DNA from 4 places in the Streptomyces sp. NPDC030798 genome. Region 1 is predicted to be linked to each of the others. Evidence: riboswitches for the same ligand, from Rfam matches in the RefSeq annotation. Region 1 holds a riboswitch; each other region holds the start of a gene.

Region 1 (7,584 bases):
CGCGGTACGCCGATGCCCGGCAGGCGCTCGCCGACCAGCGGCTGAGCAAGAACCCGGAGCATCACGACGAGCCCGCGCACGCCAAGGGCAAGACGGGCATTCCGGGCGAGCGCAAGGCCGAGCTGATGACCCATCTGCTCAACATCGACCCGCCGGACCACACCCGGCTCAGGCGGCTGGTGAGCAAGGCGTTCACGCCCCGCCGGGTCGCCGAGTTCGCGCCGCGCGTGCAGGAGCTGGCCGACGGCCTCATCGACGGGTTCGCGGCGAGGGGTCGCGCCGACCTCATCCACGAATTCGCCTTCCCGCTGCCCATCTACGCCATCTGCGACATGCTCGGCGTCCCGCGCGAGGACCAGGACGACTTCCGGGACTGGGCGGGCATGATGATCCGGCACGGCGGTGGCCCCCGGGGCGGGGTCGCCCGCTCGGTGAAGAAGATGCGCGGCTACCTGGCCGAGCTGATCCACAGGAAGCGCCGGGCCCTGCCCGCCGAGCCCGCCCCCGGCGAGGACCTCATCTCGGGTCTCATCCGCGCCTCCGACCACGGTGAGCACCTCACCGAGAACGAGGCCGCGGCGATGGCGTTCATCCTGCTGTTCGCCGGGTTCGAGACGACGGTCAACCTCATCGGCAACGGCACCTACGCCCTGCTCACCCATCCCGGGCAGCGGCGCCGGCTGCAGCAGTCCCTGGCCGCCGGGGAGACGGGCCTGCTGGAGACCGGCGTCGAGGAACTCCTGCGCTACGACGGCCCGGTGGAGCTGGCCACCTGGCGGTTCGCCACCCGGCCGCTCAGCATCGGCGGACAGGACATCGCGCCCGGCGACCCCGTCCTCGTCGTCCTGGCCGCCGCCGACCGGGACCCGGAGCGGTTCGCCGACCCGGACCTCCTGGACCTCGCCCGCCGGGACAACCAGCACCTCGGCTACGGCCACGGCATCCACTACTGTCTCGGCGCCCCGCTCGCCCGCCTGGAGGGCCAGACCGCGCTCGCCACCCTCCTGACCCGGCTCCCGGACCTGCGGCTCGCGGCCGATCCGGCGGAGCTGCGGTGGCGCGGCGGGCTCATCATGCGCGGCCTGCGCACGCTCCCGGTGGAGTTCACCCCGGCCGCCGGGAAGACCGTACAACCGTAAACATGAAAGACGTTCAACTCTGTGATCTTCACGTGATCTGCGCGGCATTAACTTGTGACAAGTGATCGTCTGCGGATACGTTCACCCATCAGCGTGGCGGCGAGCGTCTCCCGCCGCGCCGCTCCTGCTGTCGCACGAAAGGCTTCCGCATGCTCTCCGGGAACGGTCGTCACCGTCGCCCCCGTCAGGCCCCGGCCCTCCTCGTCGCGGCGGGAGTGACCGGCTCCGCCATCGCCATCCCGCTGCTCGGCGCCGCGAGCGCCAACGCGGCCGACGGCACCACGTGGGACAAGGTGGCCGAGTGCGAGAGCGGCGGCTCCTGGAGCGCCGACACCGGCAACGGCTACTACGGCGGCCTGCAGATATCGCAGGACGACTGGGACAAGTACGGCGGCACCCAGTACGCCGACACCGCCGACCTGGCCAGCCGTTCGCAGCAGATCTCCATCGCCGAGAAGATCCTGGCCGACCGGGGCACCACCCCCTGGGCCACCTGCGCCCTGACCGCCGGCCTCACCTCCAACTCCGGTTCCGTGGACGTCGACACCGGCCTCGGCGGCTCGGACTCCGGTTCCGACTCCTCGCATGCGGGCGGACAGGACTCCGACTCCGGCACCGCGGGCGGTTCGACCGACAGTTCCGACTCGTCCGGCCTGCCGGATTCGTCCTCCTCGTCCGACTCCTCCTCGGACACGGCCACCACGCCGTCCCCGGGTGCGAGCAAGGACTCCGGCTCCACCAAGGACTCGAGTTCCGGCAAGGGGGCAGACGCCCACAAGTCCGACAAGTCCACCTCGCCCGACTCCGGGGGCGCGCAGGGCGACGGGTCCGCCGCCACGGATCCCACGACGGACGACTCGGACAATTCATGGCAGAGCGGAGGTTCTTGGAGTCTCGTCGACACCGGCGCGCTCAGCAGTGGCGGACGTCACCGGGGTGATCGTGCGGACGAAAGCGTGACAAACGGTCAGAATGCCACCTCCTCCGGCCGTCACGCCGCCACCGACGCGAGCGCCTACACGGTCCGCGAGGGCGACACCCTCGCCTCCATCGCGGACTCCCTTGACGTCGACGGCGGATGGCGCGCGCTCTACGACGCCAACAAGAGCGTCATCGGGACCGACCCGAACCACATCAGTGCCGGTCAGACCCTGCGAGTCGGTGCCGAAACGGGCGATAAGCAGAGGTAGTTGACGCCCTGATTCGCGCCTGATGTCCGATTTGGCGAAAGTGTGGGATGAGTCTCAGAAGCCCTGATCGTCTTTGAAATTCCCTCGATCACGTGTCTACGGTCAGGACCGCTCGTCACCACGAGCCCCGGCAGCCGCAACGCCGAATCCTGCCAGCGGCCGCCCGGGAACAGTCGTCGCATCATGCGCCGTAGGCAGGAGCGGGGGACCCAAGGTAGGTGCCGGGCCCAGCGGTTGACGCTGGACCGGCTAGGGGTGGAGCCGTGCCTCACACGAGGGGCACGGCCGGGCAACTCAACCGGCCCGAACCCGACAGCTCACCTCGCAGGCGTCGGTGAGGGGATCGATCCATGCTGTTCACCGGCAAGGGCAAGCACCGTCGTCCGTCCAAGGCCACCCGGGCCATCGCGCTCGCCGGCGTCACCGGCGCCGCCGTCGCCGCCCCGCTGATGGCGGCCGGCAACGCCTCCGCCGCCACCGCCTCCGAGTGGGACGCGGTCGCCCAGTGCGAGTCCGGCGGCAACTGGTCCATCAACACCGGCAACGGCTACTACGGCGGTCTGCAGTTCTCCGCCTCCACCTGGGCCGCGTACGGCGGCACCCAGTACGCCCCCCAGGCCAACCAGGCCACCAAGGCCCAGCAGATATCCGTCGCCGAGAAGGTGCTCGCCGCCCAGGGCAAGGGCGCCTGGCCGGTCTGCGGCAAGGGCCTGTCGAGCGCCGCCTACAACGGCTCGGCCGCCACTCCCTCGACGAACACCACCAGCCGCTCCACCGACCAGCAGGCCGCCTCCCGCTCCGCCGAGCGCCCGGCCGCGAGCAGCAGCAAGACCGTCACCACCCCGACCGGCAAGAAGGTCAAGAAGGGCGACGGCGAGTACAAGGTCGTCAAGGGTGACACGCTCAGCACCATCGCCGCCGCGCACCACGTCCAGGGCGGCTGGAAGAAGCTGTTCGAGCTGAACAAGGACATCGTCCAGGACGCCGACCTCATCTACCCCGGCCAGCAGCTGCACCTGAAGTAAGCGGCGGCCGCCCCGCCCGTCCCCCACGGGCTCCCCGCCCCGGCGCGTGTTCCCCCGTACGCGCCGGGGTGGGGTCTTTTTTTCCGGGTTCCTTCATGGGCCCTCCCGCGGCCCCTCCGTGCGACCCCCGCATCCCCCCTTTGTTCCGACCGGGAACAATAGGTACGGTCTCTCTGTCCACGGGACGGTCGGTCGGTGGCCGACGCCCCCGGGACGGTTAGGCTCTAGTCGCACGGCACACCAGCCGCGCACTCTCAGCGTCACATCCAAGAAGGAGATGCTCGTGCCGTCCATCGACGTCGTCGTAGCCCGGGAAATCCTGGACTCCCGAGGCAACCCCACGGTCGAGGTCGAGGTCGGCCTCGACGACGGCAGCACCGGGCGTGCCGCCGTCCCGTCCGGCGCCTCCACGGGCGCCTTCGAGGCCATCGAGCTCCGCGACGGTGACCCGAACCGCTACCAGGGCAAGGGTGTCGAGAAGGCCGTCCTCGCCGTCATCGAGCAGATCGGCCCGGAGCTGGTCGGCTACGACGCCACCGAGCAGCGCCTGATCGACCAGGCCATGTTCGACCTGGACGCCACCGACAACAAGGGCTCCCTCGGCGCCAACGCCATCCTCGGCGTCTCCCTGGCCGTCGCCCACGCCGCCTCCGAGGCCAGCGACCTCCCCCTCTTCCGCTACCTGGGCGGCCCGAACGCGCACCTGCTGCCGGTGCCGATGATGAACATCCTGAACGGCGGCTCGCACGCCGACTCCAACGTGGACATCCAGGAGTTCATGATCGCCCCGATCGGCGCGGAGTCCTTCTCCGAGGCGCTGCGCTGGGGCACCGAGGTCTACCACACCCTCAAGAAGGTGCTGAAGGGCCGCGGCCTGTCCACCGGCCTCGGCGACGAGGGCGGTTTCGCCCCGAACCTCGACTCCAACCGCGCCGCCCTCGACCTCATCCTCGAGGCCATCAAGGAAGCCGGTTACGTCCCCGGCGAGCAGGTCGCCCTCGCGCTCGACGTCGCCGCCTCCGAGTTCTACAAGGACGGCAAGTACCTCTTCGAGGGCAAGGAGCGCTCCGCCGCCGAGATGACGGAGTACTACGAGGAGCTCGTCGCGGCCTACCCGCTCGTCTCCATCGAGGACCCGCTGTTCGAGGACGACTGGGCCGGCTGGAAGGTCATCACCGACAAGCTCGGCGACAAGGTCCAGCTCGTCGGCGACGACCTGTTCGTCACCAACCCCGAGCGCCTCGCCCGCGGCATCGAGGAGGGCACCGCCAACGCCCTGCTGGTGAAGGTGAACCAGATCGGCTCGCTCACCGAGACCCTGGACGCCGTCGAGCTCGCCCAGCGCAACGGCTTCAAGTGCATGATGTCCCACCGCTCCGGCGAGACCGAGGACGTCACCATCGCCGACCTGGCCGTCGCCACCAACTGCGGCCAGATCAAGACCGGCGCCCCGGCCCGCTCCGAGCGCGTCGCCAAGTACAACCAGCTGCTGCGCATCGAGGAGATCCTCGACGACGCGGCGGTCTACGCCGGCCGCAGCGCCTTCCCGCGGTTTCGCCCTGCGAACCAGTAGGCACAGCAGGGGGAACGTCCAGATCCCCAAGGGCTGAGCCGGCCCGGGCCACGTCATGGCCAGTCGTCCGTACGTCCCCGCACCCGGTCCCGTACCGTGTGCGGGGACGTACGCGCGTGTGAACGGGAGGCGGGGAAGATGGCCGTGAAGGACCGTGACCGGTTCTCCACCGCGACCCGGCTGCGGCTGCTCGGCGAGCAGACGGCGGCCCGGGTCTATCGCTCCCAGACCAAACGGCAGGCCCGCCGCTCCCGGCTCACCGGGCGCGCCGCGCTGCTCGCGCTCGTGCTGTGCTCGCTGATCGTCGCGCTCGCCTACCCGATGCGGCAGTACGTCTCGCAGCGCGCCGAGATCGCCGACCTGCAGCGCCAGCGGCAGCAGGCGCGCGCCCGGGTCGAGGAGTTGCGCGACCTCAAGGCCCGCTGGCAGGACGACGCCTACGCCGAGCAGCAGATCCGGCGCCGGCTGCACTATGTGATGCCCGGCGAGACCGGTTACGTCGTCATCGACCCCGGCGCGGCCAAGCAGTCCCGCGCCGACCTCCGGGCCGCCCGCCGGCCCTGGTACACGAACGTCTGGGACGGGGTCGACAAGTCCGACGCCTCCGACCAGTGAACCGACAGAAAGCCACGCGAGAAGCAGTCATGGAAACCCCTCCGCCGCCCACCCCGCGCACCGAGCCCACCGACGCGGACGTCGAGGCCTTCAAGCAGCAGCTCGGCCGCCCGCCGCGGGGCCTCAGGGCCATCGCGCACCGCTGCCCCTGCGGTCAGCCGGACGTCGTGGAGACGGCGCCCCGGCTGCCCGACGGCACGCCCTTCCCGACGACGTACTACCTGACGTGCCCGCGCGCCGCCTCGGCGATCGGCACGCTGGAAGCGGACGGCGTCATGAAGGAGATGACCGAGCGGCTGCAGCGCGACCCCGAACTGGCCGCCGCCTACCGCGCGGCGCACGAGGACTACATCCGGCGCCGGGACGAGATCGAGGTGCTGGCGGGCTTCCCGAGCGCGGGCGGCATGCCGGACCGGGTGAAGTGCCTGCACGTGCTGGTGGCGCACTCGCTGGCCGCCGGCCCCGGCGTGAACCCGCTCGGCGACGAGGCGCTCGCGATGCTGCCGGAGTGGTGGCGCAAGGGCCCGTGCGTGACGCCCGCCGGCCCGCCGTCCGGCGAGGACTGGCAGGTCGAGACGACGGAGGACGGCAAGGGCCACTTCGCCTCCAGGCCGGTCGAGGGGGACGCCCGATGACCCGCGTCGCCGCGATCGACTGCGGCACCAACTCCATCCGCCTGCTGGTCGCGGACGCCGACCCGGCGACGGGTGACCTCGTCGACCTGGACCGGCGGATGACCATCGTGCGGCTCGGCCAGGGCGTCGACCGCACCGGCCGGCTCGCCCCCGAGGCACTGGAGCGCACCTTCGCCGCCTGCCGCGCGTACGCGCGGATCATCAAGGAGCACGGCGCCGAGAAGCTCCGCTTCGTCGCCACCTCCGCCTCCCGGGACGCGGAGAACCGGGACGAGTTCGTGCACGGCGTGCTCGACATCCTCGGCGTCGAGCCCGAGGTCATCACCGGCGACCAGGAGGCCGAGTTCTCCTTCACGGGCGCCACGAAGGAACTGACCGGCCGGGACCACCTCGCCAGGCCTTACCTGGTGGTGGACATCGGCGGCGGCTCCACCGAGTTCGTCGTCGGGGACGACCACGTCCGGGCCGCGCGGTCCGTGGACGTCGGCTGCGTGCGGATGACCGAACGGCACCTGGTGCACGAGGGGAAGGTGAGCGACCCGCCGACCGAGGAGCAGATCGCCGCCATAAGGGCCGACATCGAGGCCGCCCTGGACCTCGCCGAGCAGACGGTCCCGCTGCGCGAGGCCCGCACCCTGGTCGGCCTGGCCGGCTCGGTCACCACGGTCTCCGCGATCGCTCAGAACCTGCCGGAGTACGACTCCGCGCGCATCCACCACTCCCGCATCTCCCACGACCGGGTCCGGGAGATCACCGGGGCGCTGCTCCACTCCACGCACGCCGAGCGCGCGGCCATCCCCTCCATGCACCCCGGCCGTGTCGACGTCATCGGCGCGGGCGCGCTGGTGCTGCTGGCGATCATGGAACGCATCGGCGCGGAGGAGGTCGTCGTCAGCGAGCACGACATCCTCGACGGCATCGCGTGGTCGGTGGCCGCCGGGGCGCGCTGAGAGCCGGATCCGGGTGCGTCGCCGCGGTGACCGCGGTCTCATTCCGGCCTGTTCGCTACTCATCGGTAGCCTCTGTTGAGCAGGTTGGATAACGTGTGAGCGGCGCACCCGGCCACCCCGGAGCGTGCCTGATGACAGCGCGTCGGGAAAGTTCGTGAAGTTCTTCACAAGGAATCGGCGCCCCGGCGTCCCCGAAACGGTGTCCGTCCACCCTTCCGGGGCCCCATCAGCCGTTTGAACATGTTCAGACGGAAGGTTCACGACACCCGTCGAAGGTGATGCTCCGGCCGTGTTGCGGGACCCTCACGACCGCCCCGGCCGGCCAGAGAGGCAGCTCACGCGCCCTTGACAACGGGTCGAACCGCCCCGGGGCGCCCCTCCACGGCCATGCCCTGCGTCACGCGGGCCGCGGAGTTTAGCACAGGGGCTGCCCGAGCTTGTGAAGGGGCGCACGAGC
Region 2 (7,584 bases), on a different contig from region 1:
GTGCTCCGGGGCACCGGCGACGAACCGCTGGTTGCCGGCCAGCAGCAGCTCGAAGGCTTCACGGGGAGTTGCGGCTTGGATCTCGCTCATGGCCGCAGCTTACGTTCCCGGCCCCGCCGTCGAACTGCCAGGCCCATGCCGGCCGGGCGCGTCGCCGTCGCGATCATGGTCGGGGATCCGGCAGGACCACGTCCCCGGCCATCCCCGTCGATGACACCGGCCAACTTCCGGGCGTTCAGCCCTCGCCCACCAGGTCCAGGTCGTCACGGGAGGCCACGGGAGGGATCTCCGGGACGGGCCACTTGCGGTTCAGCGGCAGGGACGCGTCCCGCCACCAGGGGCGCGTGGGAAGGTCGCCGGCGGGTTCGAAGGGCCGGCCCGGGACGGGGAGGGCGACCGCCTGGCCGACCGCGGTCGACGCGGCCAGCGTCCACTCCCCCGGCTCGGCCCAGGGGTGTGGGGCGAGGTTGAAGGTGCCCCAGTGGATCGGCAGCAGCACGCCGTGCGGAGCACCGCCCTGGAGGTCGAGGTGGGCGCGCAGGCCCTCCTCGGGCGTCATGTGGATGTCGGGCCAGAAGTCGCTGTACGCGCCGACCTGGATCATCGTGGTGTCGAACGGGCCGTGTGCGGCGCCTATGTCCTGGAAGCCGCCGAAGTAGCCGGTGTCGCCGCTGTGGTAGATGCGGTGCTCGTCACCGGCGACGACCCAGGACGCCCACAGGGTGTGCTGGGTGTTGCGCAGGCCGCGGCCGCAGAAGTGGCGGGCCGGGGTGGCGGTCAGGGTGAGGCCGCCTGTCTTCGTGGACTCGTGCCAGTCCAGCTCGCGCAGCCGGTCCGCCGAGACGCCCCAGCGCTCGAGGTGGCCGCCGACGCCCAGCGGCACCGCGAACACGGTGTCCGTGCCGGCCAGCGCCTTGATCGAGGGCATGTCCAGGTGGTCGTAGTGATCGTGCGAGATGACCACCACGTCGACCGGCCCGAGCGCGGCCAGCGGCAGCGGCACGGGATGCAGCCGCCTGGGCCCGGCGAAGGGGAACGGGGAGCAGCGCTCGCCCCAGACGGGGTCGAACAGCACACGGTGGCCGTCGATCTCCGCGAGCACGCTGGAGTGGCCCAGCCAGGTCACGCGCAGCCCGGTGGCGGGCGGCCGGGCGAGGTCGGCGAAGGTGGTCGCGTGCACGGGCACGGTGCCGCGGGGGGCGCGCAGCGGCCGGGTGTCCTTGTCGAAGAAGACCTTCGCGAAGTCCAGCATGGAGCCGGAGGGCCGGGTGCGGGCGGTGCCGCCCGGGTTCTGGAAGACGCCGTCCTTGAAGTGGGGGGAACGGCGGATGCGCGCGAGGCGCTCACCGCGCGGTTCGGCGCCGAAGGCCTCGGGCCGCAGTGCGCCCAGCCCGGGCCTCGGGGAACTCAAACCGGTCACGGCACCTCCAGGGGGAATCGCTGAGACTCTCCATTATGGTCGGCGCCTCCGACCGTCCGGGTCCGCCGGGTCGCCCCCCGCTTCGCCCGGCCGTCGCCCGGGGCGTGCCCCTGCCGTCCGTTCGGCTCGTTGACAGGGAACCAGCCGCTCCGAATACTGACCCGCGATTCAGTAACCTCACCCGGGAGACCCGATGGCCGACGCGCCCCTGCTGTCCCTCGTCTGGACCGACCACGTCACCGGCCGCCGGGGCTACCTGGTCGTCGACCGGCTGGTGCGGGGCGTGGCCAGCGGCGGGCTGCGCATGCGGCCCGGCTGCACCCTGGAGGAGGTCGCCGGCCTCGCCCGCGGCATGACGATGAAGGAAGCGCTGCACTACGACCCGGCGAGCCGGTATGTGCCCCTCGGCGGCGCCAAGGGGGGCATCGACTGCGATCCGCAGGACCCGGAGGCGTACGGCGTGCTGGTGCGCTACCTGCGCGCGATGCGGCCGTACGTCGAGAGCTGCTGGACCACCGGGGAGGATCTGGGGCTCAGTCAGGACCTGGTGGACTGCGCGGCGGCGGAGGCCGGGCTGGTCTCCCCCGTCCAGGCCGTGTATCCGCTGCTGGACGACGAGACGGCGGCCCGCGCGCGGCTCGCGGAGGCCTTCGCGGTCGAGGTGGACGGCATCGGCCTGGACGAGCTGGTGGGTGGCTGCGGGGTCGCCGAGGCGGTGCTGGCGGCCCTGGACCGGGCGTCGATGCCGTACCGGGGCACCCGGGTGGCGGTGCAGGGTTTCGGCACGATGGGCGGGGCCACCGCGCGCTTCCTCACGCGCGCGGGGCTGACGGTGGTGGCCGTGGCCGACGTCAAGGGCACCATCGCCAATCCGGCCGGCCTCGACGTCGAGGCGCTGCTGTCCGCGCGGGACGCCTACGGCACCGTCGACCGCAGCGCGCTCGGCCCCGGCGACCGCGAACTGCCCGGCGACGCCTGGCTGTCGGCGCAGGCGGAGGTGCTGGTGCCCGCGGCCGTGTCGTACGCCGTCGACGCCCGGGACCAGGAGCGGATCACCGCCCGCTGGATCGTGGAGGCCGCGAACATGCCCGTACTGCCGGAGGCGGAGGCGCTGTTGTCCGCGCGCGGGGTGACCGTGCTGCCGGACGTGGTGGTCAACTCGGCAACCAACGCGTGGTGGTGGTGGACGCTGTTCGGGGACATCGGCCCGGACGCCGAGGAGGCGTTCGGCCACATCCGCCGCTCGATGCGCACCCTGGTCGACCTGATGCTCACGCGCGCGGAGAGCGACGGAACGACTCCGCGGGCCGCCGCGCACGCCCTTGTGGACGACCGGTTGCCGGTGATCGCCGAGCGGTTCGGGTGGTACCGGTGACGGCAGGGTCGGACAGCGTGACGATCCGCCTGTGCGTTCTGCTGTGGAGCCGTCCCGGGGCGGCCGAGGCCATGGCGGGGTACGAGGACAAGGTCCTGTCGCTGCTCGGCGACCACGGCGGCAGGGTGCTGCAGCGTGCCCGCACCGTCGGCGCCGACGGCGGTCCGGACGAGATCCAGCTCATCGAGTTCGCCTCGCAGGCCGGTTACGACGGGTTCCTCACGGACCGGCGGCGCACCGCACTGGCCGGCGAACGCGACGCGGCCGTCGCGCGGACCGAGCTGCACCGCGTGGAACTCGTACCCGGGTACCCCCACCATTAGGGTGACCGGGTGGCGAGAGTGCGGTTGAGTGTGGCCGAGCGGCGCGAGGAACTGCTGCGGGCCGCCGTCGAGCAGATCGAGGCACGGGGCGTGGCGGCGGTCCGGATCGCCGACGTCGCTTCCGCACTCGGCGTGAGCAACGCGCTGGTGCTGTACCACTTCTCGACGAAGGAGAAGCTGGTCGCCGCCGCGTTCACGTACGCGGCCGAGGGCGATCTCGCCCGTCTGCGCGGGCTGCTGGGCCGGCGGACCTCCGCGCTGCGCCGACTGCGGTCGGCCGTGCGCTGGTACGCGCCGACGGGACAGGCCAAGGGCTGGCGGCTGTGGATCGAGGGCTGGGCGGTGGCGCTGCGCGAGCCCGCCCTGCGTGAGGTCACCCGGGATCTCGACCAGCAGTGGAAGGCGGCGATCGCCGAGGTCCTCGCCGAGGGCGCGGCGGCCGGGGAGTTCACGTGCCCCGACCCGGCGGGCGCGGCGCTGCGGCTCACCGCGCTGCTCGACGGGCTGGCCGTGCAGCTGACGTCGTATCCGGGGTCGATACCGCGCTCACGGGCCCAGGAGTGGGTGGACGACGCCCTCGCGAGGGAACTCGGGCTGACCCGGGAGGCGCTGACCGCGCAAGGGCGGTGAACCGCCCCGTGCCGCGACAGCCGCGGCACGGGGCGGTCCGCAACCTCCAGGACCTGGGGACCGGGGCGAGCGGACCTCACGCCACCGGGGCGATCCGCATCCTGATGTCCTCCGGGGACAGCGCGCCCTTCGCCGTCACGTGGTCCCCGGAGGATTCGCCCCGCAGTCGGCGGCCGATCCACGGGACGAGGTACTCGCGGGCCCAGTGGACGTCGTCGCGGCGGATGTCCAGGGCGCCGCGGGGCGGGAGCGGCGGCCAGGGCTGCTCGGGATCGGCCGGGATCTCGAGGCCGAGTGCCTGGCCGGCGCGCAGTGCCACGCGCGTGTGCCCCTCGGGCGAGAGGTGCAGCCGGTCGTCGTCCCACGCCCTGCGGTCCTGCACGGACTTCAGGGACCACAGGTCGAGCACGGGACAGCCGTACCGGTCGGCGATGGCGCGGACGTGCCCGTTGTAGGTGGCGATCTTGCCGCGCAGATGCTTGAGCACGGGCACGCCACGGGTGTCGAATCCGGTCGTCACGAGTACGGTGCCCGCCACCGCGGTGAGCCGGGCCACCGCCCGCTCGAAGCGCTCGGCCACCTCGTCGGGGTCGGTGCCGGGCCGGATGATGTCGTTGCCGCCCGCGCAGAAGGAGACGAGGTCCGGGGCCAGTTCGACGGCCTTCGGAAGCTGGTCCTCGATGATCTGGTCGAGCAGCTTCCCGCGGACCGCGAGGTTGGTGTACCGGAAGTCGCCCTCCGGGCGCCGGTCCGCGAGCAGTACCGCGAACCGGTCGGCCCAGCCGACGAACGCCCCGTCGGGGCCGGGGTCGCCGACGCCCTCGGTGAAGCTGTCCCCCACCGCCACGTACGACCCGATCACTGATCTGTTGTCACTCTTCGAATCGTCTGCCACGTCGGACCATGATTCACCTTGCGATGTGACTTACGCGACCGTAATAAGGGGTTGACGGACGGTGAGATAAGCCACTTCCCGGACAGGCACCGTCCGGGAATAGGCATCCGGCCGACAGACCGGGCCGGCCTCCTCAGCCGACGGCCACGCCGTGCTCGCGCAGGTAGCCGACCGGGTCGATGTCGGATCCGTAGGACGGCGTCGTACGGATCTCGAAGTGCAGGTGTGGGCCGGTCACGTTGCCGGTCGCGCCGGACAGGCCGAGCTGCCGGCCCTCGGCCACGGTCTGGCCGACCGAGACGGAGAGCTGGGAGAGGTGGCCGTACTGGGCGTAGTGACCGTCGTTCAGCTTGATGACGACCTGGTTGCCGTACGCGCCGCCCCAGCCCGCGGTGACGACCGTGCCGGCGGCGACGGCCTTGACGGGCGCCCCGGTCGGGACGACGAAGTCGACGCCGGTGTGGTAGCCGCTGGACCACATGCTGCCGGGCACGTGGTAGCCGGTGCCGATGGTGGCGCCGGTGACCGGGAGGGTGTAGCCGGTGGCGGGGGCCGCCTGGGCGGTCTGCGGGGCCGGGGCCGCCTGGGCCTTGGCGGGCGACGGCTTCGCGGGCGTGGCGGGCATGACGGATTCGGTCCGTGCCGGTGCGGCCTTGCCGCCCAGGGTCAGCTTCAGGCCCGGGTGGATGAGCGAGGGGTCGGAGCCGACGGCCTGCCGGTTGTCCTCGTACAGCCGCTGCCAGCCGCCGTCGACATGCTGCTCGTCGGCGATCTTCGCGAGGCAGTCGCCGGCCTGCACGGTGTAGGTGCGCGCCCCGGAGGCCTGCTGCGCGGCCGTCTTCGTGCCGGTCGTCCGCTCGGCGGCCTGCAGGGACTGCAGGGTCTTCGAGGAGACAGTCTTCGACGAGACGGGCTGCGCCGGGGCGGCGTGCGCGCCCGCGGCCCCGATGAGCGGCAGGGCGAGTGCGGCGCCGCCGGTTCCGGCGGCGGCGATCGAGCGGGTGAGGCGCGGGGCCTTGGGGCGGCGGTGCTTACCCTTCGCGGGCATGGCTGCATTCCTCTCCGGCGCCTGCGAGGTGAGCTGTCGGGTTCGGACGGGAGCTGTCCGGCCGCGGGCTGCGCGGCTGCACCCCTGAGCCTGTCGCGGAGACCGGGACAGGCGGTCGTACCTGTGGGTCCCCCGCTCCTGCCGGGCACGGGTCATGTGTGCGGGAGGTCCGGGCGGCGGCAGGATTCGGCGTTCCGTCCGGATTGGGGGCGAAGGTAAGCGAGCGGGACGCAGCTGAACAAGCGGCCGGTTCCAGGAGTTGGCGTTCCAAAAGATCGGATTCGGGAATTCACGGTCACCCTCCGTGAATTCCCGTCCCCTTCTTTCTGTCAACGCCCTGCACGGGCACCGAAATTACGTGCACATGACGCGCCACCGACCGTCACGGATATGACGCTCCTCACGCACACTGCCGCCCGCTCTCCTTATTCCGGAACGAGTTGGAACGAAGGCGCTGATTCGGACAGAAGGCTCAGATACGGCGCAGGCGGAGAACCGTCGCATCCAGGTCGCCGCGCAGTCCGGTGCGCAGCCCGTGGTGCAGCAGCACGGCCCCCCGATGCACTTCGCCCGTTTCGCGGCATTCATACGATGCCGTCGGGTCGAGTCCACGCAGCCGCACCGCCGGCACCGGCTCGCCGTGGCTCTGGGCCTGGAGGCAGGCGAGGACGACCGTCTCGTCCCCGAGGACGTACTGCACGGCGCTCAGGCCGCCCGACGGGGGCCTGAGCCGGTACAGGTCGCCGCGCTGCACGACGGGACGGATCTCCTTGTACAGCTCCACCCACCGCCGCGCCTCGGCCAGTTCCTCCGCCGTCCACTCGGTGAGGTCGCCGCCGACGCCGAGAACGCCCGCCATGGCGCTGACAAAACGGAAACGCAGAGAGCTGACCCGGCCGTTGAGCTGGGTGTTCGGGCTGTCGGTGACCCAGGCGGCCATCACACGCGCGGGGTGGATCTGGGTGAAGCCGTGCTGGATCGCCAGCCGGTCCAGCGGATCGGTGTTGTCGGAGGTCCACACCTGGTCGGTGCGGCTCAGCACCCCGAGGTCGATCCGGCCGCCGCCGCCCGAGCAGGACTCGAAGGCGACCTGGGGGTGGGCGGCGCGCAGCCGGTCCAGCAGGGCGTACAGGGCGTGGACGTGGTCGACCCACAGGCGCTGCGGGTAGGGCTCCCCGGGCCAGCCGGCGTCGGTGAAGCAGCGGTTGAAGTCCCACTTGACGTAGTCGATCGGGGCGCTGGACAGCAGGGTGTCCAGCCGCTCCCAGAGGTACTCCTGGACGTCCTCGCGCGCGAGGTTGAGGACGAGCTGGTTGCGCAGCTCCGTGCGGGTGCGTCCGGGCTGGTACTGCACCCAGTCGGGGTGTGCGCGGTACAGGTCGCTGTCGGGGTTGACCATCTCGGGCTCGACCCAGATGCCGAACTGCATGCCGAGGCCGTGCACGCGGTCCGCGAGGGGCTTCAGGCCCTGCGGGAAGCGATCCGGGTTGGGCGTCCAGTCGCCGAGGCCGGCGCGGTCGCTGGTGCGGGCGCCGAACCAGCCGTCGTCGACCACGAACAGTTCGACGCCGATGTCGGCGGCACGCTGGGCGAGGGCGGCCTGCTGCTCCTCGGAGATGTCGAAGAACGTCGCCTCCCAGGAGTTGAACAGCACCGGCCGGTCCCGGTCCGCGTCCGGGACGACATGGGCCCGCTGGTAGGCGTGCCAGGTGCGGCTGGCGCCGCCGAAGCCGCCGTCGCTCCACAGGCCGGCGAAGACGGGGGTGGTGTACGACTCCCCCGGCTCGAGCAGCAGCAGCCCGGAGTCGTCGTAGCCGGCGCCGCCGGTGATCTGCACGCGCGCGTCGGGGAGTTGGGCGACGGCGATGCGCCAGGATCCGGACCAGCCGAGCG
Region 3 (7,584 bases), on a different contig from region 1:
GCGCAGCAGCCCGAAGGTCCACAGCGGACTCGGCCGGCGCCCGGCCGGCGCCGGCGGTGCCTCAACCCGCGACATCGAAGCCCTCCCCCGTGAGTGCCACGAACGCGTCCTCCAGGGAGGCCCGTTCGAGCATGAGTCCGCGGACCCGTACCCCCGCCGTGACCAGCGCCGCGTTGACGTCGGCGAGGTCCCGCTCGGGCGGCTCGCCGGTGACGCGGTCGCCGTCCGCGGTGACGTCGCCGACGCCCTGCTCCTTCAGCACCCGCGCCGCGTCTCCCGGGTCCGGCGTGATCACCACCAGCCGGCTGCGTGCCCCGGCCGCCAGGTCGGCCACCGCGCCCTGCGTGACCAGGCGGCCCCGGGTCATGACCGCCGCGTGCGTGCACACCTGCTCGATCTCGTCGAGCAGGTGGGAGGAGAGGAAGACGGTCGTGCCGTCGGAGGCCAACTCCCGGACGAGGGTGCGGATCTCCCGCATGCCCTGGGGGTCGAGGCCGTTGGTGGGCTCGTCCAGGACGAGCAGCCTGCGCGGCTGGAGCAGGGCGGCGGCCAGGCCCAGGCGCTGCTTCATGCCGAGCGAGTACGCCCTGGCCTTCTTGCCCGCGGCGGCCGTCAGGCCCACCCGGTCCAGGGCGGCCGCGACGCGGGCGCGCCGGGTGCGCGGGTCTGCGGTCGGATCGGCGGCGTCGTAGCGCAGCAGATTGTCCCGGCCGGAGAGGAAGCCGTACAGCGCCGGGCCCTCGATCAGCGCGCCGACCTGCGGCAGGACGGCGCGGGTGGCGCGCGGCATGGGGCGGCCCAGGACGCGGGCCGTGCCCGAGGTCGGCTCGATCAGCCCCATCAGCATGCGAATGGTGGTGGTCTTGCCCGAGCCGTTCGGGCCGAGGAAGCCGAAGACGCTGCCCGCCGGGACGGTCAGGTCGAGACCGTCCACGGCGAGCTGCCCGCCGCGGTAGCGCTTGGTGAGGCCGCGCGTGGCGATGACGGGCACCGGCGCGTCCTCGGTCTGCTGCACCGCGGCGGACGGTCCCGCCTCGGCCCGCTGCTCCGCGGCCGACCGTCCGTCCTCGACCCGCTGCCGCGCGGCGGACGGTCCGTCCCCGGAATGCTGATCGCTGGCGGACGGTCCGTCCATCGGCTCCCCCTTCGACTCGTCGTGGCCCGGAGGGTCACTTCCCCGCGTCGGCCGCCTTCACCAGCTCGTCCTTGGTGACCGCTCCGGCGTACACCTTGCCGTCGTCGGTGATCAGGGCGTTGACCAGGCGGGTGGAGAAGACCGTGCCCTTGCCGAACTTCCCGGAGACCTGGTCGCCGAGCGAGCCGAGGAAGCCGCCGAGCTCGCCGCCCCGGGAGCCGCTCGGCACGCCGCCCTTGGCGCCGGTGTCGAACGTGGCGATGGAGGTCCAGCCCTTGCCGAGCACGTTCGCCCCGCCGAGCCCCTTGGCGAAGTCCTTGTCCTTGCCACCGGCCCCGGGCACGTGCTCCGGCGCCGTGGAGTGCTTCTTCTCCTCGGTCACCTTGGCGCCCTTGGGCGGGGTGAAGTCGAAGGTGGACGCGGCCGGCTTGGCGAAGGAGACCTGGGTGAAGCCCGCGTCGAGAACGGCTGCGCCGCCGCTCTTCGGGGTCAGCGTGAACTTCAGCGGCATGCCCGTCCTCGCGTCCACCGCGATGCTGATCGCGCCGACCGTGGTGCCGGACTGCTTGGGCTTGATCAGCAGCTTGTAGGCGTCGCGCCCGGCGACCTGCGCGGTGCCGTCGACGGTCACGGACGTGGTGTCGTCGACCGCCTTCAGGGCCTCGTCGGCGAAGTCCTTCGGGGTGGCGGGCGGCTCGGCCCGGTCATGCCTGCGGCCGGAATCGGCGGCGGTGCCGTGGTGGACCTCGTTGCTCTTGCTGTCGTAGCCCCAGACGTCCTTGCCGTCGTGGATCACGCTGTACTCGGAGCCGCTCTCCAGCAGCGACAGCTTCTGCCGGTCCGGGCCGTCGGCCGCCACGCGCAGGGTGTGCGTGCCGGAGACCAGTTCGGTGAGCTTGGACTTCGGGTCCGCCGAGGAGCCGTCGCCGCCCTGGGTCGCGCCGGAGGCCAGGCTGCTCTCCAGGCCACCGAGGTCGGGCAGGCCGAGGTCGGTGCTGACCTTGACCGTGCCCGACAGCTGCTGCACGTCCGACTTGGCGATCTTGTCGATGAGCTGCTGTGCGCTGATCCTGGGCAGGTCGGGGTCACCGGAGTCGGCGAGCGCCGGGACCAGCCCGATCGTGGCCGCCGCCACTCCCACCACCGCGACCGGGACCACGTACCGGGCGGCCTTGCGGCGTCCGGAGTGCAGGTCCCCCTCCTCCTGCGCGGCGGCCGTTGCGTCCTCGGATTCGTACGGTGCCATCTGTGCCTTACCTCCGTCGTCGGCGGCGGCTGCCCCCACACACTGGTCCACCTGAGCCGCCATTCTCACCCGAATCGGTGAGGAGTGGTGATTTCCGTGGTTTCCATCTCACCAAATCGGCCGTGAGGAAGCGTCAGACCTCGGGGCCAACTCCGTGTACGCCTGCGGTATGACACACGGGGCCGACGCCTCGCCCGACCCGTAGGGGTCGTGGGGGGACGCCACGGGTGGGGGGCCTCTGGGCTCCGGTCAGCGCGGGACGGAGGGACGCGGCATGCCGCCCATGAAGGGCGGGGCCGTCAGCCGGCGCGGTGCACCACCGCGTCGCACAGTTCGAGCAGTGCCGCCTTGGCGTCGCACTCCGGCAGCGGGGCCAGCGCGGAGCGCGCCTCCTCGACGTAGCGGACGGTGTCCCGGCGGGCCTGCTCCAGCGCGGGGTGCGCGCGCAGCGCGGCCAGCGCCTCGGCGTGCCGGGCGTCGTCGGTGAGGTCGGAGTCCAGCAGCTCGCACAGCGCCGCGTCCTCGGGCAGGCCCAGGCGGGCGGCCCGCTCGCGCAGCCGCAGCACGGGCAGCGTCGGGATGCCCTCGCGCAGGTCGGTGCCGGGGGTCTTGCCGGACTCGTGGGAGTCGGAGGCGATGTCCAGAACGTCGTCCGCGAGCTGGAAGGCGACCCCGAGCCGCTCGCCGTACTGGGTGAGCACGTCGACGACCGTCTCGTCGGCGCCGGACATCATCGCGCCGAACCGGCAGGAGACCGCCACCAGGGAGCCGGTCTTGCCGCCGAGCACGTCCAGGTAGTGGTCGACCGGGTCGCGGCCGTCCGAGGGGCCCGCGGTCTCCAGGATCTGCCCGGTGACCAGCCGCTCGAACGCGAGGGCCTGCACCCGGACCGCCTCGGGGCCGAGGTCGGCGAGGATCTGGGAGGCGCGCGCGAAGAGGAAGTCGCCGGTGAGGACGGCGACGGAGTTGCCCCAGCGGGTGTTGGCGCTGTCCACGCCGCGCCGCACGGAGGCCTCGTCCATGACGTCGTCGTGGTACAGCGTGGCCAGGTGGGTGAGCTCCACGACCACCGCGGCAGGGACGACCCCCGGCGCGTACGGGTCGCCGAACTGCGCCGCGAGCATCACGAGCAGCGGCCGGAACCGCTTCCCGCCCGCCCGTACGAGGTGCTGTGCGGCCTCCGTGATGAACGGGACCTCACTCTTGGTGGCCTCGAGCAAGCCTTCCTCGACAGCCGTCAATCCGGCCTGGACATCGGCTTCGAGAGCCTGGTCCCGCACGCTCAGCCCGAACGGCCCGACGACGGTCACGAGGGGTCTCCTGTCTGCTGGTGTCTGCTGGCGATTACACGGTTTGTCGATAGGTCGCTGCCATCACTCAAGTCAGCGTATCCGGTCCTGTTTCGATCACCGATAGCGCCCACCGGTCCAGCCTGGGCGGTATCGGATCACGACCGTTATGTTTTTGATCGGACGGTATGAACACATATTTACCGACTTAGCACAACGCCACAAGGCACACCCGAAGGCCGGCCGACCTGCGACTCCACCCCGGCGAGCCGAAACGCAAATCGCCCATGTCTGATTTAGAGTAATTTGCCATTTCGTGAAGTGGGTCACGCGGACCCGTCGGTGCGTCCGACCCCTCCTCACACGTTCTTCACCTTGTGGCGTCGGCGAGTTGAGCCTTGGCAACCGCAAAGGATCAAGTGCCTCAAATGCCTCAGACCAAGGTCAAGTAGCGCGTTGTGTGAATCCAGTACTTGTTCCGGACATGTGCTCTCGCATACGTTCCCGCCACGCCAGACGGACGCCGAATCCTGCCGCGTCTGGCATCACCCATCGACGGACTCATCCGTACGGCAGGAGCGGGGGACCCAGGTAAGCCGCCGGACCGGCCGGCACACGCCGTACCGGAACGGCTAGGGGTGAAGTCGTGCCTCCTTACGGGGGCACGGCCGGGCACCTCCCCGCCCGAACCCGACAGCTCACCTCGCAGGCGACGGAGAGGAACTTCGCCATGCCTGCTGCCGCTCAGCCCCGCCGCGCCCGCACCCACCGCCTGCTGCGCACGCTCGCCGTCGCCGGCACCGGCGCCGCCGTGCTCGCCCTCCCGCTCATCGGTGCGACCAGCGCCTCCGCGGCCACCCCGGCCGCCACGACGGCCTCCACGACCCCGGCCGGATACCCGAACAACCTGGACGGCTGGATCCGCGAGTCCCTCGCGATCATGGCCGAGAAGCACATCCCGGGCACCTACCACGGCATCTACCGCAACATCATCCGCGAGTCCTCCGGCAACCCCAACGCCATCAACCTGTGGGACTCCAACGCGGCCAAGGGCATCCCGTCCAAGGGCCTGCTGCAGGTCATCGACCCCACGTTCAACACGTACCACGTGGCCGGAACGTCGTACGACATCTACGACCCGGTCGCGAACATCACCGCCGCCTGCAACTACGCGGCCGCGCGCTACGGGTCGATCGACAACGTGTTCGGCGCCTACTGACCGGGGCCGACGGGCCCCCGACAGTGGGGCTCCGAGCGCCCGTGGCGGGCTGCTACTGATATTCCGGTCAGTCGGTCGATGGTTCGGTCAACCGGTCGGGAACAGTCTTTCGAGGACGACGGCGATGCCGTCGTCCTCGTTCGTTGCCGTGATCTCGTCGGCGACCGCCTGGAGTTCGGGGTGGGCGTTGGCCATGGCGACGCCGTGCGCGGCCCAGTGGAACATCGGGATGTCGTTGGGCATGTCGCCGAAGGCGAGGGCCCGCCCGGGGGCGATGCCGAGGTGCTCGGCGGCCAGCGCCAGCCCCGTGGCCTTGGTCACCCCGCACGGCTGGAGCTCCACCGTCCCCGGCCCCGACATCGTCACGGTCGCCAGGGAGCCCACCACCGCGCGGGCGACCGCCGCCAACGCGTCGTCGGAGAGGGTGTGATGGCGCAGCAACACCTTGCTGATCGGCGCGCCCCACAGCTCCGCGCGACGGTCGACCCGCACGGCGGGCAGGGTCGGGTGGGGCATCCGGTAGCCCGGTTCGATGAGCGTGAGCCCGTCCACACCGTCCTGGTCGACGGCCGCGTACACCTGCCCCACCTCGGCCTCGATCTTGCCGAGCGCGGTCTCGGCCAGTTCCCGGTCCAGCCGGACCGACCACAGCAGGCGGTCGGCGCCGGCGTCGTAGACCTGCGCGCCCTGCCCGCACACCGCCAGGCCCGTGCAGCCGAGGCTTTCCAGCAGGGGCTGCACCCGCGGGGCCGGCCGGCCCGTGACCACCAGGTGCCGGGCCCCGGCCCGCGCCGCCTGCTCGAGGGCGGCGCGCGACCGGTCGGAGACGGTGTCGTCGCCGCGCAGCAGCGTCCCGTCCAGGTCGGTGGCGATGAGTGCGTATGCGGGAGGTGCGGCCATGATCAGAGAATACGGAGAGCAGGCCCCGCCGACTCACCCCGCTCTTCCCGGACTTGTGTGCTGACAGGGCCCAAGTGGGGTGCGCCGGCCCCTTGATGGCAGTACCCCGGCAGGGAATTCCGGCCACGCCGCCTCGGTTGCGCGCGGGCGGCCGTGCGCGGGCGGCCGTACCGGAAAGGGCTTCGGCCGCCCGCCGCGGGGCTCAGCCGTGTGCGGCCGCCAGGTGCTTGGCCAGCCGCGGGGAGGCGAACTCCGTGCCGCAGACGAAGCGCATCACCGGGCCGTAGGAGGACGCGGCCGGCAGTCCGGTGAAGTACAGGCCGGGCACGGAGGAGACGTATCCGGCGCCGAGCCGGGGAGCGCCCCTGCTCACCGCGAGCCGGGTGCGCAGCTCGTGGCCGAGGAAGTCCATCGCGGCGATGTTCACGTGGTAGCCGGTGGCGGCGATGACGTGGTCCGCCGTGAGCCGCTCGGTGCGGCCCCCGTGGGTGCGGACGGTGAGGGCCGGGGCGCCGTCGGCGACCTCGGCGCCGAGCACCCGCTCCACCTCGTGGACCTGGACCGTGCCCTCGAAGCGGTCGCGCAGCCACCAGGCGCCCAGCGGGCCGAGGACCCGGCGGACCAGGTAGTGCCGGGCCGGTTCGGGCAGGAAGCGGTAGGGGTCGGCGTAGTAGCTCAGCGCCCACAGCGACCAGGCGCGGCCGAAGGGCGACTCGGGGCGGAGCTTCGGCTGGTCCCAGGGCGGCGCCCCGAAGGCGACCCGGCCGCGGCCGCGCGAGACGACGCGCACCTGGGCGCCGGCCTCGGCCGCGAGGGCCGCGGTCTCCAGCGCGGACTGGCCGGCCCCGACGACGATCAGCTCCTTGCCGGCGAAGCGGGTGAGGTCGTGGTGCTGGGAGCTGTGGGAGACCGGGCCCGTGGGCGTGGGCCCGTCGGCAGCCGCCCCGGCCAGCTCCGCCGGGAGGTGCGCGAGCCCGGACAGGCCCGTGGCGACCACCACCGCGCGCGCGGTGAGCTGCTCCCCCGAGTCCAGCTTGAGGTCGAATCCGCCGCCCTCGGCCCGGTCGACGGAGACGACGCGGACCCGCTCCAGGCCGGGGACCAGCTTCTGCTGGAACCACTCGCCGTAGGCGATGAAGGTCTCCACCGGGATGATGTCCTCGTCGGTCACGAGGCGGCGGGCGCCGGCCGCGTCGCAGTAGTCGGCGAGGGTGTGACCGGGCTGCGGGCAGTCGAAGCTGGAGGCGGCGGGGGTCGACTTCAGGAGCATGCCCTCGGGCATGTGGTCGCGCCAGCTGACCATGGGGTCGCCGAAGACGCGGACGGGGATGCCGCGCGCACGCAGATGGGCGGCGGTGGACAGGCCGAACGGCCCGGCCCCGATGACTGCAACCGGTCGAATCACGAAGTCCCTCCCCAGAGACACATTGCGCCACCTTCGTGGCCTTGCCTACTTCGTGGCAGAACTGGTGCTGCCGCCGCGGCGGTTGGTCCGCCACAGCTGATAGAGGTGCTTCGCGCCCGGACGCACGAAGCGGGCGAGCATCGTGAGGAACGGCAGCGGGTCGTCACCCGCGAGCCAGGCCAGCTCCGTCCCGCTCGCCCTCGGCGGCGCGTGCGGCGTCGTGTAGCCGCTGCGGCGGTAGGCGAGGAGGGCGGGCAGGTCGATGTTCTCCACGATGTAGCGGTGGCCGGCGCGCTGTTCACCCTCCGGGACGGGCCGGCCGGTCAGGTTCAGGTGCAGGGCGCGTACGACGTCCACGCCCGACTCGCTCTCGAAGAGCCGGAACTGGGC
Region 4 (7,584 bases), on a different contig from region 1:
GCTGCTCGGCGGTTTCCTCACCCAGATGAAGGCGATGGGCCAGGGCACGGCCCGCTTCGTCCCCGGGATGCTGCACGGGGCGTTCACCATGCTGGTCACCGGCGTGGCCCTGGTCGGCCTCAACCAGGCCGACGACCACCACGTCAACACCATCAAGATCGGCGTGAAGCTGGCCGTGCTGATCGTGATCCTCGGCCTGGTCTACGTGAAGCGCGACGACGAGCGGGTGGAAAAGCCCCTCTTCGGGCTGGTCGGCCTGCTGACCATGGCGAACATCTTCATCGCCGTGCTCTGGACGTGACAACCGCGCCGGCCGCGACCGCCAGCCACGCCGCCACCGCGATCCACGTCAGTACCCGGCCCGGCGGCCTGAGCCACCCGACGCCCACGGCGGCGGCGACCGACAGCGTCGACGCCGCCGTCATGCCCAGCGGGAACACCGTCGACCACCGCCGCTCGTCGTAGCGCAGCCGCGGCCACAGGGCCTCGGCGGCCAGCAGGACCACGTACCCCGTCAGGTCCAGCACGAGCAGCACGACGGTGACGTTGCGCAGTACGTCCCAGTCGTCGTCGTTCCACAGGTACAGCCGCGCGCTGTCCGCGGCGAGCAGCTTCGCCCCGGCCAGCGCCGAGATGGCGAGCGCCCCGCCCGAGATCCAGTGGTCCCCGGCCCCCACGAGCACCTGGCGCGGATCGAAGTGGGCGAAGGCGAGGCCGTAGAGGATCAGGCCCAGCCAGAAGAGCACCAGCGCGGCATGCGCGAGCCACAGCAACGACCCGGCCGCCGCCAGCGTGGCCGCCAGGACCGCGAGCCCTTGTGTGGCGACACAACACAGGAACACCGTTCCCGGCATGCGCGGCCTCCAGTGCCGCATCACGAGGAACAGCAGGACCGGCCAGATCACCGCCGCCAGTGCCAGCAACGCCTCCGCCAGGGTCTGCAGACCGAGCGCCGAGAACCGCGTGCCGAGCACCGTGGTCGCGGCGACGGCGGTGAGCCCGCCCGGACGCTCCGCCTCGGCCTCCCACCGCTGCCGCCGCCACACCAGCCGTGCGACGAAGGCGGCGGCCAGTACCAGCCAGGCGACGCAGGCGAGGCCCAGGAAGACCAGGGACACCGTCTCGGCGCCCGACAGCTGCAGGCCGACGGACACGATGCCGGTCGCCATGACGACGGCTCCCGCCGCCGGCGGACGCCCCGCCCACCACGTGCGCAGACCTGAGTTGCCGGGCATGCGCCCGATGCTAGGGAGCCGCGCGGCCCTCACCCGGAGGGCACGCGCGCGTGGAGCACGAAAACTCCGCGAAAGGACGCTCAGGCCGGCCGCACCACGCGGCGGATCACCGAATCGCCCAGGTGGTGGACGGACTCCTCGCTGACGTACCCGCCGGGGCGCGGGGCGTGGATCATCATTCCGTCGCCCGTGCACAGGCCCACGTGGCTGTGGTCGTCGTGGAAGAAGACGAGGTCGCCCGCGCGCGCGTCGGCGAGCGGAACAGGGGTGCCGACGGCGGCCTGGGCGGGAGCGGTGCGCGGCAGCGTGACGCCGGCGGCCTTCCAGGCGGCCTGGGTGAGGCCGGCGCAGTCGTAGGAGCCCGGCCCGCTGGCCCCGCTGACGTACGGCTTGCCGATCTGGGCGCGGGCGAAGACGACCGCCGTCTCGGCCCGCGTGGCGGCGCCCGCGTCCGGCGCCACGGGCGCCCGGTGCCGCCCACGTTCGGCCGGTCGCGGGGCGGGCTGTGCGGCGGGCGGTACGACGGGCTGTGCGGCGGCTTGGATCGCCGGCTGTGCCGACGGCGGTTGCGTGGCCGGCCGGGTCACCGGGGGCGCGGACGGCGCTTGTGCCACGGCATGGGCCACGCCCCGCGTCACCGCTTGCCCCGACGCGGGCTGCACCACCGCATGGGCCACCGACGGCGCCACCGGGCGCACCGCCGCCTGCATCACCGGACGCGCCGCCGTCCCCTGGCCCGTCGCACGGGACAGCAGAGCCCGCGCGGTGACCAGCTTGCGCTGCACGACCGCCTTGGCGGCCCTGACGTCGTACGGCGCGTCGGCGGCCGGCGTCTCGGCGCCTCCGGGGACGTGCCCGCGCTCGGGGGTGACGCCCTTCCCCCGCTCAGCCGCGTCCTTCACGCGCGAGGCGAGACGGTTCATCACCCGGTTCTGCGCGAAGTGGTCCTGCGGATACTCCTCGAGGAGGGAGGCGGCCCGGTCCGGGCCGGCGGTGAACGGAGCCAGCCCCTCGCGGGCCTTGGCGCGCCTGCCGGGGCGCCGGGGGCCCTCCTCGCGCGGGGGCTCCGTGCGCGCCTGCTGCCGGGCTGTCGGGCGGGCAGCCGCCGCGCGCGTGGCCGTCGTGGCCCCCTCCGCCGCCGAGTCGGCCCGGCGGTAGAGCTCGTCGATCTTCTTTTCGATCTCCTCCATGCTGGGCCTGCCGTCGCCGGCGGGGACGGCGGCCTCGGCCGTCTGGGACAGGACGGCCACGGAGGTGAACGCGGCGGTGGCGAGGGCCGGGGTGCGCAGACCCGGTGCGAGGGATCCGCCGGGGCGCGGCTTGCGGTGCGACGCCAAGGGAGGCGACTCCTTCCAATGGGCCGCCTACCGGGTTAGCTGTCGGGTTCGGGCGGGTGGTTCGGAAGGGTTGCCCTACGGCGTCGTCCCGGGCGGGAGTCGGCCGATTCACCCCAGGATCGGTGGGTCCCCGGCTCCGGCTGCCTGCGGGCGTGCCGGACTCGGCGGAGGCCGTGCGGCCCGGCGAGGTTCGCCGGAGAGGGGTCGCACGACCTGACGGAAACCTAGCCAACTGGTGTGACTTCTGTGAAGGTTGGAGCGGCATATGTCCGATACGTTTTCGTGACCGGAGCCGTATTTCATACGCAGGTGAGCAACCGCCTCCGCAGCGTGAGCAGCCGGAAGGTGCGGAAGCGAAGGCGATCGACCGGCCCCTGGAATCGGCCGGGTTTCCGGGTCGCGGAACGGTTGTCGGTGCGGCGCCCTAGACTCGGAGAGCGATGAGCAGCCTCTTTGACGACAGCTTCCTGGCGGACCTCCAGCCCCCGCGCGGGCGCGAGGAGGAACCCCCGCCGCCGCCCGAGGACGATCATGCTCCGGAGCCGCTTCCGGACGATCTGTTCGGCGGGAAGTTCGACGTGCCGCCGGACCGGGACGGGTACTACCGGGACGGCGCCCCACGCCCCGCGATCGACACGGCGGCGCTGCTGGAGGGGCTGAACGACAACCAGCGTGCCGCGGTCGTCCACGCCGGCTCCCCCCTGCTCATCGTCGCCGGTGCCGGCTCCGGCAAGACCCGTGTGCTCACCCACCGCATCGCCCACCTGCTCGCCGAGCGGCATGTGCACCCGGGTCAGATCCTCGCGATCACCTTCACCAACAAGGCCGCGGGCGAGATGAAGGAGCGCGTCGAGCACCTCGTCGGCCCGCGCGCGAACGCGATGTGGGTGATGACGTTCCACAGCGCGTGCGTGCGCATCCTGCGCCGGGAGTCGAAGAAGCTCGGTTTCACGTCGTCGTTCTCGATCTACGACGCCGCGGACAGCAAGCGCCTGATGGCCCTGGTCTGCCGCGATTTGGACCTCGACCCCAAGCGCTTCCCGCCCAAGTCCTTCAGCGCCAAGATCAGCAACCTGAAGAACGAGCTGATCGACGAGGAGGATTTCGCCGCCCAGGCCACCGACGGCTTCGAGAAGACCCTCGCCCAGGCCTACGCGCTGTACCAGTCGCGCCTGCGCGAGGCCAACGCGCTGGACTTCGACGACCTGATCATGACGACGGTCAATCTGCTGCGCGCCTTCCCGGACGTCGCCGAGCACTACCGCCGACGCTTCCGGCACGTCCTGGTGGACGAGTACCAGGACACCAACCACGCCCAGTACGCCCTCGTCCGGGAGCTGGTGGGCACGGGCGGGTACGACGAGGACGTACCGCCCGGTGAGTACGACCTGCCGCCCGCCGAGCTGTGCGTCGTGGGTGACGCGGACCAGTCGATCTACGCCTTCCGGGGCGCGACGATCCGCAACATCCTCCAGTTCGAGGAGGACTACCCGAACGCGACGACGATCCTGCTGGAGCAGAACTACCGTTCCACGCAGACCATCCTGTCCGCCGCCAACGCGGTCATCGAGCGCAACGAGTCCCGCCGCCCGAAGAACCTGTGGACCAACGCCGGCCAAGGCGCCCGCATCACCGGCTATGTGGCGGACACCGAGCACGACGAGGCCCAGTTCGTCGCCGAGGAGATAGACCGCCTCACGGACGCGGGCGAGGCCAAGGCGGGCGACGTCGCCGTCTTCTACCGCACCAACGCCCAGTCCCGTGTCTTCGAAGAGGTCTTCATCCGGGTGGGCCTGCCCTACAAGGTCGTCGGCGGCGTCCGCTTCTACGAGCGCAAGGAGGTCCGGGACGTCCTGGCCTACCTGAGGGTGCTGGCCAACCCGGAGGACTCGGTGCCGCTGCGCCGCATCCTCAACGTGCCCAAGCGGGGCATCGGCGACCGCGCCGAGGCGATGATCGACGCCCTCGCCCAGCGCGAGAAGATCAGCTTCTCGCAGGCCCTGAAGCGGGTCGACGAGGCGTACGGCATGGCCGCGCGTTCCACCAACGCGGTCAAGCGGTTCAACACGCTGATGGAGGACCTGCGGACGATCGTGGAGTCCGGCGCCGGACCGGCCACCGTCCTGGAGGCCATACTCGAACGCACCGGTTACCTGGCCGAGTTGCAGAACTCCACCGACCCGCAGGACGAGACCCGCATCGAGAACCTCCAGGAACTCGCGGCCGTGGCCCTGGAGTTCGAACAGGAGCGCGGCGAGGGCGAGTCGGCGGGGCTGGCCGACTTCCTTGAGCAGGTCGCCCTGGTCGCCGATTCCGACCAGATCCCGGACGAGGAGGACGGCGACGGCGTCATCACCCTGATGACCCTGCACACCGCCAAGGGACTCGAGTTCCCGGTCGTGTTCCTGACCGGCATGGAGGACGGCGTCTTCCCGCACATGCGCGCCCTCGGCCAGACCAAGGAACTCGAGGAGGAGCGGCGCCTGGCGTACGTGGGCATCACGCGCGCGCGGGAGCGGCTGTACCTCACGCGGTCGGCGATGCGCAGCGCCTGGGGCCAGCCGTCGTACAACCCGCCCTCCCGCTTTCTGGAGGAGATCCCGGCCACCCATGTGGAGTGGAAGCGGACGGGAGCGGCGGCACCGGTGTCCTCCGGCCCCGTGGCCGGGATCGCGGCCTCGCTGTCCTCGTCCCGTTCCCGCTCCTCGGCGTCCGGAGCGTCCGGCTTCGCCACGCGGCGCACCAACGAGAAGCCGGTGGTCGCCCTGGCCGTCGGGGACCGCGTCACGCACGACCAGTTCGGTCTCGGCACGGTGGTCGCCGTCAAGGGCACGGGGGCCAACGCGGAGGCGACGATCGACTTCGGCGACACCAAGCCGAAGCGGCTGCTGCTGCGCTACGCGCCGGTGGAGAAGCTGTAGCGGAACACGAGGAAGCCCCGCCCGGTCGGGCGGGGCTTCCTTCGTGGACGGCTCAGGTCGGGTCCAGCCCGTGGCTGCGCAGCCACGGCAGCGGGTCTATGGCGGCGCCGCCCGCCGGCCGGACCTCGAAGTGCAGGTGCGGGCCCGTGGAGTTGCCCGAGTTGCCGGAGTAGGCGATCGGCTGGCCGGCCTTGACGGTCGTACCGGCGGAGACGCGGTAGCTGGAGAGGTGGCAGTACCAGGTCTCCGTGCCGTCCTTCGCCGTCACGATCATCATGTTTCCGTAGGCGCTGTTCCACTTGGTGGAGACGACGCCGTCCGTCGCGGACATCACCGTGGTGCCGTACGAGACGGGGAAGTCGATGCCCGTGTGCACGGACATCCAGTTGACACCGGCCTGGCCGAAGTAGGCGCTGAGCCCCTTCTGCGTGACCGGCAGGGCGAACTTGGGGCGCAGTCGCTCCTTGAGCGCGGCCTCCGCGGCCGCCTTCTTCTTCTGCAGCTCCTGCTGGTTCTTGAGGTCGATGCGCTCCTGCGTACGGCTCGCCCGGTCGGCGAAGTCGTCGGCACCGGCGGAGAGCGTCCTCAGCTGGGAGTCCAGCTTGCTGTTGGCGACGGACGGCTTCACGGCCTGCGCGTCCGAGGCGGTGGTACTGGTGTTGCCGTCGTCGGAGAAGGTGCCGACGGAGGCGGCGGCGATCCCGGCGACTCCCATCACGCAGGCCGAGGGCACGGCGACGGTCAGCAGCGCGGAGCGCTTGGGGGGCGTACGGCGCCGGGAACGCGCCCCACTGCGGGAACCCGAACGGGTCGCCGGAGCCGGAGTGCTCTCCTCCTGGTCGTCGAGCAGGGACGGCACGGCGGGCATCTCGCCCGTGTCCCCCGGCTCCTCGCTCGCCGCCGGGATTTCCCCGGTCTCGTCGTAGGCGGTGTCCTCGTACGCCACCTGCTCGAAGGAGGCGGTCGCCTGCGCGTCGCCGACCTGCTCGAAGGTGGCCGTGGCCGGCTGATCGAACGGTTCGGCAAGCTGCTGCGGCACGGCCGCGCCGTCGGAGTTCCACTGCGTGGCGTCGTACGCGCCCGTGTCGAAGGTCTGGGTGCCCCACTCCCACTGCTGGGTGGGATCGGCGCCGGCGTACTGCTCGGGCTGGGTCCAGGCGCTCGCGTCCCACTGGCCGCTGGTGTCGCTGCCCCTGGTCTGCGGGGGCACCGTCCAGGCGGTGGTGTCGTACGCGCCGGAGTCGTAGGCGGCATGGTGCTGGGCCGCGTACGGGTCGTGGGTCAGGATTTGGCCCGTGCCGGTCTGCCACTGCGTGGAGTCGTAGGCGCCGGTGTGCTGCTCGCTGCCCGGGAGGCTGCCGAAGAGCGGGTCGGCCGCGAAGGAGTCCGTGGTGCCGGCCGCGAAACCGGTGGCGTCGTATCCGCCGTACGTGGTGAGGTCGTCATAGGGGGCTTCCTGTGCTCCGTACGACGCATAGGGCGCGGCGGAGGCGTCGGAAGCCGGGGCCGGGGTGGTCATGGTCCCCGACGGGTGACGGTCGTTCACCAACTTCTCTTTCGCCTCGACAACAGGGGCTGCCAGAGCAGTGCGGCGACTGTACCCGGCGGTACGCGGGCGCGACAATCTTCAACTGGTTTCACGCGGGCCGGAAACGGGCATTCGGCCGTGTTTCGGGGGACGGTGGACGCGAGTTTGGCCTTGTGTTCGAAGGGTGTTCGACCTCCGGTTGGCGGTACGGCCGCCCTCGGGTCACCCCCGGCCACCCCCCGGCCGCTCTCAGGCCACCGTCAGACCGCCGTCGACCCGGTCCCCGGCGGGGGCGGACGCCAGCGCCTCGCGTATCCCGGCGGCCACGGCGGGGTGCACGGGCAGCGCGAGATGCCCGATGCCGGTCACCCGGACGTTGTGCGCGTCCAGGTCGGGGTGGTCGACACAGGCCGTCTCCAGCGGATCCATCATGGAGTCCAGGTCGCTCCAGAAGCTGACGAACCGGGTGCGGCAACCGGGCGCCGGGCCGGACAGTTCCTCGATCACCTCCGAGCCGGGCCGCATCTGCCGCACGATCGGGTGGGCGCTGGCCAGCGGCACGG

What was found. Region 1 has a riboswitch for cyclic di-AMP ahead of ACZ404_RS26335 (transglycosylase family protein). Riboswitches for the same ligand answer to the same signal wherever they lie in the genome.
Region 2: another riboswitch for cyclic di-AMP. It lies ahead of ACZ404_RS28730 (M23 family metallopeptidase); the one in region 1 lies ahead of ACZ404_RS26335 (transglycosylase family protein).
Region 3: another riboswitch for cyclic di-AMP. It lies ahead of ACZ404_RS33605 (transglycosylase SLT domain-containing protein); the one in region 1 lies ahead of ACZ404_RS26335 (transglycosylase family protein).
Region 4: another riboswitch for cyclic di-AMP. It lies ahead of ACZ404_RS21935 (C40 family peptidase); the one in region 1 lies ahead of ACZ404_RS26335 (transglycosylase family protein).

What each region holds. Positions count from the first base shown of each region.
Region 1 is NZ_JBVIDR010000012.1:98,737-106,320, reverse strand. It holds gene ACZ404_RS26345 (cytochrome P450 family protein) at 1-1,139, shown strand, start outside; gene ACZ404_RS26340 (transglycosylase family protein) at 1,289-2,329, shown strand; cyclic di-AMP (ydaO/yuaA leader) riboswitch at 2,506-2,675, shown strand; gene ACZ404_RS26335 (transglycosylase family protein) at 2,680-3,354, shown strand; gene eno (phosphopyruvate hydratase) at 3,632-4,927, shown strand; gene ACZ404_RS26325 (FtsB family cell division protein) at 5,066-5,542, shown strand; gene ACZ404_RS26320 (DUF501 domain-containing protein) at 5,572-6,177, shown strand; gene ACZ404_RS26315 (Ppx/GppA phosphatase family protein) at 6,174-7,127, shown strand.
Region 2 is NZ_JBVIDR010000014.1:81,579-89,162, reverse strand. It holds gene ACZ404_RS28760 (carbonic anhydrase) at 1-90, opposite strand, end outside; gene ACZ404_RS28755 (MBL fold metallo-hydrolase) at 236-1,420, opposite strand; gene ACZ404_RS28750 (glutamate dehydrogenase) at 1,614-2,795, shown strand; gene ACZ404_RS28745 (hypothetical protein) at 2,813-3,118, shown strand; gene ACZ404_RS28740 (TetR/AcrR family transcriptional regulator) at 3,128-3,748, shown strand; gene ACZ404_RS28735 (SGNH/GDSL hydrolase family protein) at 3,825-4,610, opposite strand; gene ACZ404_RS28730 (M23 family metallopeptidase) at 4,777-5,691, opposite strand; cyclic di-AMP (ydaO/yuaA leader) riboswitch at 5,695-5,855, opposite strand; gene ACZ404_RS28725 (alpha-galactosidase) at 6,164-7,584, opposite strand, start outside.
Region 3 is NZ_JBVIDR010000019.1:128,066-135,649, reverse strand. It holds gene ACZ404_RS33625 (ABC transporter permease) at 1-75, opposite strand, end outside; gene ACZ404_RS33620 (ABC transporter ATP-binding protein) at 62-1,135, opposite strand; gene ACZ404_RS33615 (LolA family protein) at 1,170-2,381, opposite strand; gene ACZ404_RS33610 (polyprenyl synthetase family protein) at 2,681-3,691, opposite strand; cyclic di-AMP (ydaO/yuaA leader) riboswitch at 4,218-4,397, shown strand; gene ACZ404_RS33605 (transglycosylase SLT domain-containing protein) at 4,401-4,889, shown strand; gene ACZ404_RS33600 (HAD family hydrolase) at 4,977-5,789, opposite strand; gene ACZ404_RS33595 (FAD-dependent oxidoreductase) at 5,992-7,194, opposite strand; gene ACZ404_RS33590 (carboxylate--amine ligase) at 7,240-7,584, opposite strand, start outside.
Region 4 is NZ_JBVIDR010000009.1:191,318-198,901, forward strand. It holds gene ACZ404_RS21925 (hypothetical protein) at 1-301, shown strand, start outside; gene ACZ404_RS21930 (tellurite resistance/C4-dicarboxylate transporter family protein) at 279-1,235, opposite strand; gene ACZ404_RS21935 (C40 family peptidase) at 1,316-2,572, opposite strand; cyclic di-AMP (ydaO/yuaA leader) riboswitch at 2,580-2,749, opposite strand; gene pcrA (DNA helicase PcrA) at 3,013-5,493, shown strand; gene ACZ404_RS21945 (M23 family metallopeptidase) at 5,546-7,039, opposite strand; gene ACZ404_RS21950 (esterase/lipase family protein) at 7,271-7,584, opposite strand, start outside.